One region of the Comamonas brasiliensis genome, then DNA from elsewhere that is predicted to be linked to it. Evidence: riboswitches for the same ligand, from Rfam matches in the RefSeq annotation. Region 1 holds a riboswitch; the other holds the start of a gene.

Region 1 (5,542 bases):
TCGCATCGCAGGGCGGCAGCGCATCGCCAGCCAGTGGCGAGAAAAAACACAGCTCTGCCCCCATGGCCCGCAGACAGTTCAGATTGGCGGGATAGATAAACGAAAACGCTGCATCGCGCGCAATGGCAATGCGACGTCCGCCCAGCCATGGCTCCAAGCGGGGCTGAGCCGCGCCAATGTCCGGCGCGGCAAAGTCCACACACCAATCCTGCCAGCTGGGCTGCCCGTCATCCGAGCTCCAGGCCCTCTGCCCCAGTGGCGTCTGGGCCAGGGCATCGGCTGCAGCATCCAGGCGCTGCAGCGCATCGCCGAGCTCGTGGGCGGCGATCAGGCCCAGGTGGCGCTCCGGCAGCAGCGCCGCAGACCTGGCCTTGACCGCCACATCGCCCAGTTGCACTCCGGGCATGGCCCCGAGCCACATAGACTGGTCGCGCAGGCCTTGCCGGAGCAGATCCGCATGATGCGCCGTGGCCACCCGGTTGGCCAGCATGCCGGCCCAGCGCAGGCCGGCCTGGTAATGCTGCAAGCCGTAGGCCAGCGCCCCGAAAGTGCCCGCCATGGCCGATGCATCGACCACGGCCAACACCGGCAGACCCAGCAACTGCGCCAGATCGCCCGCGCTGAAGTTGCCGTCGAACAGGCCCATCACGCCTTCGACAAGAATCAGGTCAGCCTCCTGGGCCGCCTCATGCAGGCGTTGGCGCACATCCGCCTCGCCCGTCATCCACAAATCCACCGAATGCACGGGCGAACCACTGGCCAGCTCATGCCAGTAGGGGTCCAGAAAATCCGGCCCGCACTTGAATACGCGCACCTTGCGTCCCTGACGCGCATGCAGCCGTGCCAAGGCCGCCGTCACGGTGGTCTTGCCCTGGCCAGAGGCCGGAGCACTGATCAGCACCGCGGGGCAGCGGTTGGTTTTTTCCGGCATTGCGATGGATGTCATGGCGACCCTGTTCAGTTAGCTTCCCACTTCACACCGATATAGCCGCTGCGGCCTTCGGTGGCATAGGTTCGGGCCAGCTCATAGCGCTTGTCAGCCAGATTGTTGATGCGTGCCACCAGGCTCCATTCACGTGTCAGCTGCTTTTGTGCACTCAGATTCCAGAGCGTGTAGCCGCCCAGCACAGTCTTGTTGGCAGCATCGTCAAAGCGCTTTCCGGCGGCCTGCATTTCGACGCCCAGCCTCCAGCCGGCCAGTGTGGTGTCGGCAGACAGATTGGCGTAACGCTTGGAGCGGCGAGCCAGTTGCAGATCCTTATCGGTATCTCGCGGATCCTGGAAGTCCACCGAACCTTGCAGATTCACCATGCCCAAGCGAGTGGTGGCGGCCAGGGTGATGCCTTCGTAACGGGCCTTGGCCACGTTGGCATAGCAGCCGCCGTAAAGGCCGGTATTGCCCGCACAGGTGCCCGTCCCACCCACATAGTTGATGAGATTGGATACATTGTTGCGATAAAGCGTGGCCGAGAAGCTGTCGCTGCCCTTGCCCCATTTCAGGCCCAGTTCCACATTGCGGCCTTTTTCAGGCGACAGGCTGGCATCGCCATATTGGCTGAAGCGCTGATAGAGCGTAGGTGCACGAAAGGCAGTGCCGGCCGATGCGGTTGCGCGCCAGTTGGGCATGAACTCATAGCCATACGCAGCGCTGCCCGTGGTGTGGCCGCCTAACTCGCTGTCGCGGTCATGACGGGCATTGAGCTGCAGCGTGTGCTTTCCCGCGTGCAGTCCGTAGCCCAGTGCCAGCGCGTTCTGGGAGCGATTGCGGCTGCCGATATCCAGGCCGTTGTTGACCAGCTTGTCCTCGCGGCGCTCCAGCGCGGCCGTCACGGTCTGCGCTCCCAGCCGCCACTCATTCTGGAACAGATAGCTGTGCAGACGCGTGTCGGTTTCATAGACACTGGGCTTGGTCTGGTAGAAATCGCGTGACTGCGTGTACTGAAGGCGCGTGCTGTAGACATCGCTCCACTTGGCCAGCCAGTTCAGGCCTACCGCATTCATCTTGTAGATGCTGCGGTCGTCGGCCATGGGGCTGGTCTTGGAGACAGTGGCGTCATAGCCTGCGTTCATATAGCTGGTCAGAGCTGTGGCCTCAACACGTTGATTGCTGTTGATCTGGTAGCCCACACGGCCGTTGAAGGCGTTGCTGCGATAGCCATCCGCATCGGGATTGAAGCCCGCAGAGGTCTTGGCATTGAAGCCGTTGCTGCTGGCATGCGAAACACCCAGGCTGTAATCCCAGCCCGCAACACCGCCGCTGATGCCTGCCTGAGCCTTCACCGTGCCACGACTGCCCCAACCCAGACCCGCATAGGGCTTGGCTTTGCCCTCGCCCTTTTTGGTGAAGATCTGCACCACGCCGCCCATGGCGTCTGAGCCGTAGACAGCCGCCGCCGAGCCGCGCAACACTTCAATGCGGTCGATCGCTTCCAGCGGAATATCCTGCCAGGATGCACCGCCCGTGGACTGGGAGTCCACACGCACTCCATCGATATAGACGGCAGTGAAACGTGTGTCGGCACCGCGCAGATAAACGCTGGTGGTAGAGCCAGCACCACCGTTGCGCACCATCTGCACACCCGGTAGGCGCGAGAGCACATCGGCCACACCCACGGCCCCCGCAGTTTCAATCGTTTCGCGACCCACCACCGACATATCGGCCACCAGATCCGACAAAGGCTGTTCGATGCGATTGGCGGTGACCACGGTTTCTTTCATCTGCACCGCATCGGCCTGCGCAGCTGACTGAGCCTGTGCGGCAAACGCCATGGCCAACGCAGATGCCAGCAAGGTGGGACGGAGAACAAAAGAGGAGGCGCGTGCGCGCGAAGCCACCTGCGCCAGGCGCAGGGACGAAGATTGCGGACTCATGGAAAGCACACTTGAATACGCCCATGCCAGCCTACCCGCCGACATTGAGCAAACATACCTGCACACAATGCAGGCAACCCATGTTGGCCGGTATCCGGGCTAGGCGAATCATCCTCTTGCCGGCCTTCCCAGCGCGCAGCGCCAGTGGCCATGGGGGAAAAGGCGGAATGCCGCAGCACTCCATTCGCCGACCGTTGCGGGGGCAGCGCAGGTTCGGAGAGCCAGTGCATCTGGCCAGCCCCTCCCTGCTTCCCGTTGAACTGAGACCACAGAAAAGCAGCCTCGAGCACCAACAGGCGCCCATTGTAATGAGCGCTACGCGGCGCAAATCCTTCATTCGAAGTAGCCTTGCGCGGTTCAGGTGACGATTTTTTACCTTAAACACGCGTTTGAGGCACACAGAACTTGCGCAGCACGCTACGATTTTGAGAGAAATCTTGCAGTTTCCCGACTGCGGCAGTCAAGCAGGCCGTGCTCTGGCGCAAACTGCGAATTTGCCTGCACATTTATACTCACCCACGGACTGCAAGACCTACAATGGCAGAGTCTATGACCACCCAGCCCTCTCTTGATCTCATTGCCGAGCGCGTAGAGCGTCTGCTGGTGCGCCACGAGGAACTGCAGCGCACCAACACCCTGCTCACCGATCAGGTCATCGCTCTGACGCAAGAGCGCGATTTGCTGCGTCTGCGCCTGCAGGCCGCTCGTGCGCGCGTCGATGCATTGATCGAACGCCTGCCCGCCAACCAGGGAGAGTGACAGCCGTCACCCTCCATCACCAGACCCGCCACTGACGCCCATGAAGCAGATCGATGTGCAAATCATGCAGCAAAGCTATGTGCTGACCTGCCCCGATGGTCAAGAAGAACGAGTGCAGGAAGCCGTTCGCCGCGTGGATGAGGCGATGACCCGCATCCGCGACAGCGGCAAGGTCCGTTCGCGCGAGCGCGTGGCAGTGCTGGCAGCCCTCAATATGGCGTTCGATGTGCTCGACCGCGATGCCCAGCAAGCCCACATGGCCAATGCCCAGGCTGAAATGCAGGCACTCGTTCAGGAGCAGAGCGCGGCCTCCGAGGTCAGTGCAGCCGCCCAGGCCGAATTGCAGCGTCAGCAGGAGCTGGCAGAGCAACTGGTGCTCAGGCTCGATCAGGCTCTGGATGCCGATGCCAGGCTGCTTTGATCAGTTAACCTCGGCAACAAAGCAGTCATGAGCTGCGCACGACAGCCAATACCAGCTAGAATCAAACCGTCTGCAAATCTGCCGGTTTTTATATTTCCTTGAACCAATGCTCAACGAGCATGGGCTTGATAAATCACCTATTGAGCGTGATCGTCTCGCGTCAGATGAACCCAACGATAGGTTGCTCTTGCCCACCTGAACCCCCGGTTCAGGATGACGAGCCGGTGGCATTTGCAGACACCTTTACCGACAAGCTGTTGATGTAGTTGGTTTACAGCCATGAACGTGGTCCTGCACATCAAACAAAGCCACGCTAGGCATCAACAACTTGCAAATCTGGATTGATGATTGGCCCGCATTGCGGGCCTTTTTCTTGCCCTATCGCCTGAGACCATTCAGACAGCAGACCTTGATCTGCGCTGGCTGCACCCAAGGCTTTAGGTGCCCCCCGGAAATCGATGTTCCGGCAAATCCCGGCTGACACACCTGCACCCGCAACATGCCCAAGCGACTTCAGACACGCATGCAACTTCAGCCCTCAGCCGTTTGCGCAAGCGCCCGCCATTCCTGGAAGCACCCGAAGGTCAGTTATGCGCATCGGTGAGCTCGCGGCACTCACAGGCTGCACACCCAAGGCGCTCCGCCTCTACGAGGCCCACGGTTTGCTCGGCACCGTGGCGCGCATAGGCAGTTACCGCAGCTATGGCTCTGAGGATGTGCAGCGCGTGCAATGGATTCGCCAGGCGCTGGCACTGGGATTTCGCTTGGCTGCGCTTCAGCCGCTACGCGCCATCGACACCGCCGCGGGCGCTGCAGCCGTCCTTGAACTGATCCAGTCCCGGCGACATGCCATTGCCGACGAGCTGGCGCAGTTGCAGGCTGCAGACACCGCTCTTGCGGCGCTGAGCGTGGAGTTGGCCAGTTGTGAGGACTCAATTGGGTGCGCGACGCCAGACAGGCTCCCGATCCGATCCAGCGCTTGACTTTGTCCCACGGGGCAAGGTGATGCTGGCGGCCTCCAAACTCCGCGAGCCTCTATCGCCATGTCCCGTCGCATCCTCATCATCCTCGGCCAGCCCTCTTCCCACAGCCTGTGTGCAAGCCTGGCTCACACCTATGCCGACGCCGCGCGCCGGTCCGGAGCCGAAGTACGCCTGCTGTCACTTGGGGAAATGTATTTCGATCCCATCCTTCGCCATGGATATGCGCATGTCCAGCCGCTGGAACCCGACCTGCGGGATGCACAGATCGACATTGCCTGGGCCCAGCATCTGGTATGGGTCTATCCCATCTGGTGGGGCGGACTGCCAGCACTACTCAAGGGCTTTCTGGATCGCATCTTCCTTCCAGGCTTCGCCTTCAAGTACCGAGCCAATTCCGTGTTGTGGGATCGCCTGCTGACAGGCCGCACCGCCGAACTACTGGTGACCATGGACTCCCCGCCGTGGTACTACAGATGGGTGCAGCGCCAACCCGGTCACCGGCAAATGA
Region 2 (5,542 bases), on a different contig from region 1:
GAAGTATCAAGCGTTGTCAACGCCATCCAAGCGCTCTTTGCCGCCACCGGAAATCCACCTGCGAACGGCTACCTTGAAGCAGTTGGCAGCGGTCAACTCACCCGCTGCGCTCCTCGGGTACCGACACCGCAGGCAGGCCATGGCCGGTGGACAGCGAGTTCAGGCTGCGCAGTCACGGCAGCGGCCATACAGCGTGATTTCATGGCTGTCGACCAGGAATCCCGCTGGCGCCAAACTCGCCAGATTGCCGGGGCAGGCATGCACATCAAACACCCGCTGGCAGACCGTGCATTGGAAATGATGATGGTGGCCGTGCCCTGCCACCTCATACATGGGGGTGCGCTCGGGCAGGTGCACCTCACGAAGGAATCCCTCTTCGGCCATCGCCTTGAGTGCCCGGTACACGGTTGCAATGCCAAGCCCGGGCAAGGTTGCCTGCGCCAACTCCAATACCTCCTGTGGCGCAAGCGGCCTGTCGGCCTCTGCCATGGCCTGCTCAATGGCCGCGCGCTGCTTGGTGGATCGTTGCTTGGAGGTGTTCATCGTGGCGAGGCTGGGTCAATAGCGACAGGAGGCAGTATTGTGCCGTGGCTCGATCCTAGAGGTACTTGAGCCAGGTAATGTCGCGCCGGCGCTGCTTGAGTGCGGCAAACCAGCTTGCTGCGGGATACAGAGCCACAGCCAGCAGCGCTGCGATCACCCACAGCCAAAGCAGGCTGCTCAGTCCGAACAACTGTCCCTGGTTGGCCCCCCAGAACGCCACTGCCGCCAGGTACATGAACTTGAGCACGTACAGGTGCAGCACATAAAAGAACATGGGTGCGGCCCCCAAGGTGGCCAGCATTTGCAGCCCGTTGCGGCCTGCGGCGTTCTCGAAGGCGCACAGCAGCAGCAAGCCGATACCGAGCGTCAACATCAGGAACAACAGCGAGGGCGGATACTTGGTGACGTTGAACCAGGACATCAGTGTCTGCAGCGCATTCGTACCGGTCAGCCAGGGCGCATCGCCATAGACATTGAGCGTGCGCAGCAGCGCAAAGCCCAGCAACGAGGCAATGCCTGCCATCAGCAGACAGCGGCGGCGCTGCGCCGAATCACAGGCTTTGCCAAACCACGGACCGATACCGTAGCCCAGAGCAATAACGCCGATCCAGGGCAACAGAGGATAGGACGTGCGCAGCTGCACTCCGGCCAGCTCCAGCCAGCCACGGTCATGCAGGATCGCCCAGGGTACATGCATCACGTGGCCCGCAGGAAAATGCAGACCATCGAGCAGGTTGTGCCCCGCAATCAGCACCAGCCCCAGCAGCAGCAAGGCCTTGCGTGGCAGCCATACCAGCACCGACAGGGCCAGCATGGACAGACCGATCACCCAGATCACCTGCAGAAAGATCTTGGCGGGAGGAAATTGGAAGGTCCAGGCAAAGTTGACGACCGTCACCTCCAGCAGCACCAAGAACAGGCCACGCCGCCACAAAAAGCCGGACGCGGTGCGCGCCTGAGCAGCACCGGCATGCCGGCTGGCATACAGATAGGCCCCCAGGCCCGTCAAAAACACGAATACCGGCGCACACAAATGGGCGAGCATGCGCGGGAAAAACAGGCCGGGCGGAGTGTCCGCCACCACCATGGGGTCGGGAACCTGTAGATGCAGATAAAAGGTTTCACGGACATGGTCGAGCAACATGAACAGCATGACGAGACCACGCAACGCATCGATCGATTGCAGACGGCCAGCAATTACTGGTGGAGAAGACAGAGAGGACAAGTTGCTTGCTTTATTGATATCGAATTATCAATATCATAACAATTCATACCCGGTGTCTGGCGCAGACATGCTCAATTTCACGCCCGCTTCCAATACGCAGGTCGAGGACCCAGTCGACAGCCCGAGCCTTGGACAGCTCTCCCAAGCTTCACATGAGACGCTGCATATGAACGGTCTGCCATAGCGGATCTTCTTCACGCTCGATCACCGCAAAGCCCTGTCTTTGCCAGAACTCAAGAGCTCCCGGCAGGAATGGATGGGTGTGCAGATAAAGCACCTGCACCTGCTGGGCCAGAGCATGGCGCATCAGCACATCCAGCATCGCCTGCCCCACGCCTGAGCGCCGGAATTGCGGCGCGACAAACAGGCGCACGACCTCGACCACCTTCTGCGGTCCGAAATCCAGTTGCGCAAATCTGCCGTCATAGTCCCGGCAGGCAATCGTGGCCTGCACTCTTTGGTCAGCATCGAGAGCCGCCAGCATGCAGCCGCTACCCGATAGATAGGTCTCTTCGAAATGGCGAAGATCCTCGGGAATTTCCAGTGAAGCGATGCGCCCGCCGAACATGGAAACACGTGCGCTTTGCAAAAAGCCGTGAACCTGATGCAATTCACGAACGCGCTGAATGGAAATGTCTTGCAAGCGGGGCATGGAGAGGCAATCGGGGCTCATTCGTCGTCCTGGCTTGGGACTGATTGCTACAAAATCAGATACATTACCGCAACTTTGGTTTCGCAAGAACATGCGTGCGCAGCGGCGAATGCATGAGGGAATCCAGTGGTCAGGCACCTTCGGGGCCGGCCCGTGAAATGGAACTGCCCCCGCAACTGTAGGCAATGAGCCAGCCATCACACAGCCACTGAACATCTGTTTGGGAAGGCGATGAGCCAGCGATGATTTGCCAGTCAGGAGACCTGCCAGAGCACCAACCATTCATTGCCGGCGGGGTGTCCGGGAAGTGAGCATTTCATCGCTCCGATAACCTGCTGCCACTCAGGGCAAAGTTCAGGCGCGTGTCCTGCTATGTCTTCCAAGATGCTTTTCGCCGCTTCTGGAAAGATATTCCGATGCTGCTTCGAAGCCTTGCCAGCACTGCCCTGCTCGCTACCGCATTTTCCGCTCATGCAACCGACTTTCCTGTGCAGCTGCAAAACTGCGGCTACACCCTCACTCTCGACAAGGCGCCCACCTCGGTGGTCACCATAGGCCAGGCCGGCACTGAAATGCTTTATGCCCTCGGCCTGGGCGACAAGGTTGTCGGAACAGCGCTCTGGTTCAACCCGGTACAGCCCCGCTTCAAGGCTGTCAACGACAAGGTGCCACGCCTGTCCGACAACATTCCCAGCTTCGAGTCGGTCCTCGGCAAGCGCCCCGCCTTGGTGGTTTCGCAATTTGAATGGATGGTGGGCAAGGATGGCGTGGTGGGCACGCGCGAGCAATTCCATGATCTGCGCATCGCCACCTATGCCATGCCTGCCGACTGCGAAGGCAAGAACAATCTTGTGGGATCTGACGGCACGCGTACTGCCAGCTACGACGTGAAAGCCCTGTACAAAAGCATTCGCCAGTTGGCCCAGGCCTTTGATGTCGAGGCCCGCGGCGAAAGCCTGGTCAAAGAGCTGAGCAATCGCCAGACCCAGGCCGTGGCCAAGGTCAAATCCTCCGGGCTCCAGAACCTGTCTGCCGCACTGTGGTTCTCCAGCGCAGACCTGGCCGCCGACCCCTATATGGCCGGCAAGAACGGCGTGGCCGGCTACATGATGCAAGCTCTGGGCTTGCGCAACGTCATCACATCCGCAGAGGAGTGGCCGACCGTGGGCTGGGAGACGATTGCCAAGGCCAATCCCTCGATTTTGATCGTGGCCCGCATGGGCCGTCGCCGCTTTCCTGCAGACGACTACCAGAAAAAGCTGGACTTCCTCAAGAAGGACCCCGTCACCCAGCACATGGATGCCGTCAAGAACGGCCGCATCGTGATCGTGGACGCCGATGCCCTGCAGGGCTCCATCCGCCAGGTGGACGGCATGGAGCAGATTGCCAATGCGGTGCTGCAGATCGAAGGCCTCGCCAAATAAGCCAGACATCAACGAAGTCCGCATGCCGGTGCACCTTGCCCGGCCGCTGAGCCATGAATACCTACACGCCGAGCCTTTCCAGACCGCTTCTACCGGCAGGCCGGTTGCTGCGCGCCGCCCTGCTTGGGGCCGCAGCAGCCGCCTTGCTGCTGCTGGCCGTCGTGTCCGGCATAGCGATTGGCGAGACCGATATCTCCGCGCGCATCGTGTACCAGGTGCTCGCAAATCAAATGCTGGGCACCAGCTACGTCATAGACCCCATCAATGCGGGCATTGTCTGGAATTACCGCCTGAGCAGAGCCCTGGTCGCAGCCAGCTGCGGGGCCGGGCTGGCCGTCTGCGGCGTTGTTCTGCAGTCCCTGCTGCGCAATGCCTTGGCCGAGCCCTACCTGCTGGGCATTTCAGCAGGTGCTTCCACGGGGGCCGTGCTGGTTTCGGTCGCCGGCCTGGGGGCGGGCTTGGTCTCGATGAGCACCGGGGCTTTCCTTGGAGCGGTTTGCGCATTTGCCCTGGTGGCCTTGCTGGCCCATGCCGCTGGCAATGGCGGCCTGCGTAATGGCGGGCAAATCGTGCTGGCCGGCATTGCGGGCTCGCAGCTGTTCAATGCGCTGACATCGTTAATCATCACCAAGTCCGGCAGTGCCGAGCAGGCGCGCGGCATCATGTTCTGGCTGCTCGGCAATCTGAGCGGCGTGCGCTGGCCCGATACGGTTTTGACGGCTACGGTGGCTATGGCAGGAGTGCTGGTGTGTCTGATGCATGCCCGCTCTCTGGATGCATTCACCTTCGGCAGCGAATCGGCCGCGGCACTGGGAGTACCAGTGCGCCGCGTGCAGCTGACCCTGCTGCTGGCAGCTGCCTTGATGACAGCCGTCATGGTTTCCGTGGTCGGAGCGATTGGCTTCGTGGGCTTGGTGATTCCTCATGCGGCCCGTCTGCTGGTTGGCGTGCGCCATGGGCGCCTGATCCCGGCCAGCGCCTTGATCGGAGCCATCTTCCTGATTGCCGCCGATGTGGTTTCACGCACCCTGATCAAGGGACAGGTTCTGCCCATTGGCGTCATCACCGCCCTGGTCGGCGCCCCGGTGTTTGCCGGCGTTTTGCTCAGAGGCAGAAGAGGTCACGCATGACGCCTGACACCCTCGCCAAGCCGGACATGGTCGCGCTTGAAGCATGCGATATCAGTTGGAAGGCGCGTGGCACAGCCATTGTCCAGCAGGTCTGCCTGCAAGTGCAGCCGGGTGAAATGCTGGGGCTCATAGGGCCGAACGGCTCGGGTAAATCCAGCCTGCTGCGACTGCTATCCGGTGTGCTCAAGCCCAGCTCGGGCGAGGTGCTGCTGGGGGGACAGGCACTGCAGCGTCTGCCAAGGCGTGCCGTGGCGCGCCGGCTGGCCTTGGTGGCGCAGGACGCCGACACCCTCGATGCCATCACCGTGGCCGAGGCCGTGGAGCTCGGGCGAACGCCCTGGCTGTCTGCGCTGGCTCCTTTGTCGGCCGCCGACCAGCGCATCGTCAAAGAGGCGCTGCGCGATGTCGGCCTGCTATCCAAGACAGGCAGCCGCTGGAACACCTTGTCGGGCGGCGAGCGCCAGAGAGCACATATTGCACGGGCCCTGGCGCAACAGCCCCAGTTGATGCTGCTTGACGAACCCTGCAACCACCTCGATATCCACCAACAGCTGTCGCTGATGCAGCT

Evidence for each region. A riboswitch is a leader RNA that binds a small molecule or an ion and turns the genes downstream of it on or off. The one in region 1 is predicted to bind cobalamin.
Region 2: another riboswitch for cobalamin. It lies ahead of DJFAAGMI_RS22485 (ABC transporter substrate-binding protein); the one in region 1 lies ahead of DJFAAGMI_RS03425 (TonB-dependent receptor domain-containing protein).

Annotation. Positions count from the first base shown of each region.
Region 1 is NZ_JAANES010000001.1:752,896-758,437, reverse strand. It holds gene DJFAAGMI_RS03430 (cobyrinic acid a,c-diamide synthase CobB) at 1-946, opposite strand, end outside; gene DJFAAGMI_RS03425 (TonB-dependent receptor domain-containing protein) at 958-2,871, opposite strand; cobalamin riboswitch at 2,940-3,180, opposite strand; gene DJFAAGMI_RS03420 (hypothetical protein) at 3,421-3,630, shown strand; gene DJFAAGMI_RS03415 (cell division protein ZapA) at 3,671-4,051, shown strand; gene DJFAAGMI_RS03410 (MerR family transcriptional regulator) at 4,642-5,034, shown strand; gene DJFAAGMI_RS03405 (NAD(P)H-dependent oxidoreductase) at 5,095-5,542, shown strand, end outside.
Region 2 is NZ_JAANES010000006.1:351,030-356,571, forward strand. It holds gene DJFAAGMI_RS22470 (Fur family transcriptional regulator) at 160-543, opposite strand; gene DJFAAGMI_RS22475 (acetyltransferase domain-containing protein) at 599-1,786, opposite strand; gene DJFAAGMI_RS22480 (GNAT family N-acetyltransferase) at 1,917-2,420, opposite strand; cobalamin riboswitch at 2,480-2,705, shown strand; gene DJFAAGMI_RS22485 (ABC transporter substrate-binding protein) at 2,837-3,844, shown strand; gene DJFAAGMI_RS22490 (FecCD family ABC transporter permease) at 3,898-4,974, shown strand; gene DJFAAGMI_RS22495 (ABC transporter ATP-binding protein) at 4,971-5,542, shown strand, end outside.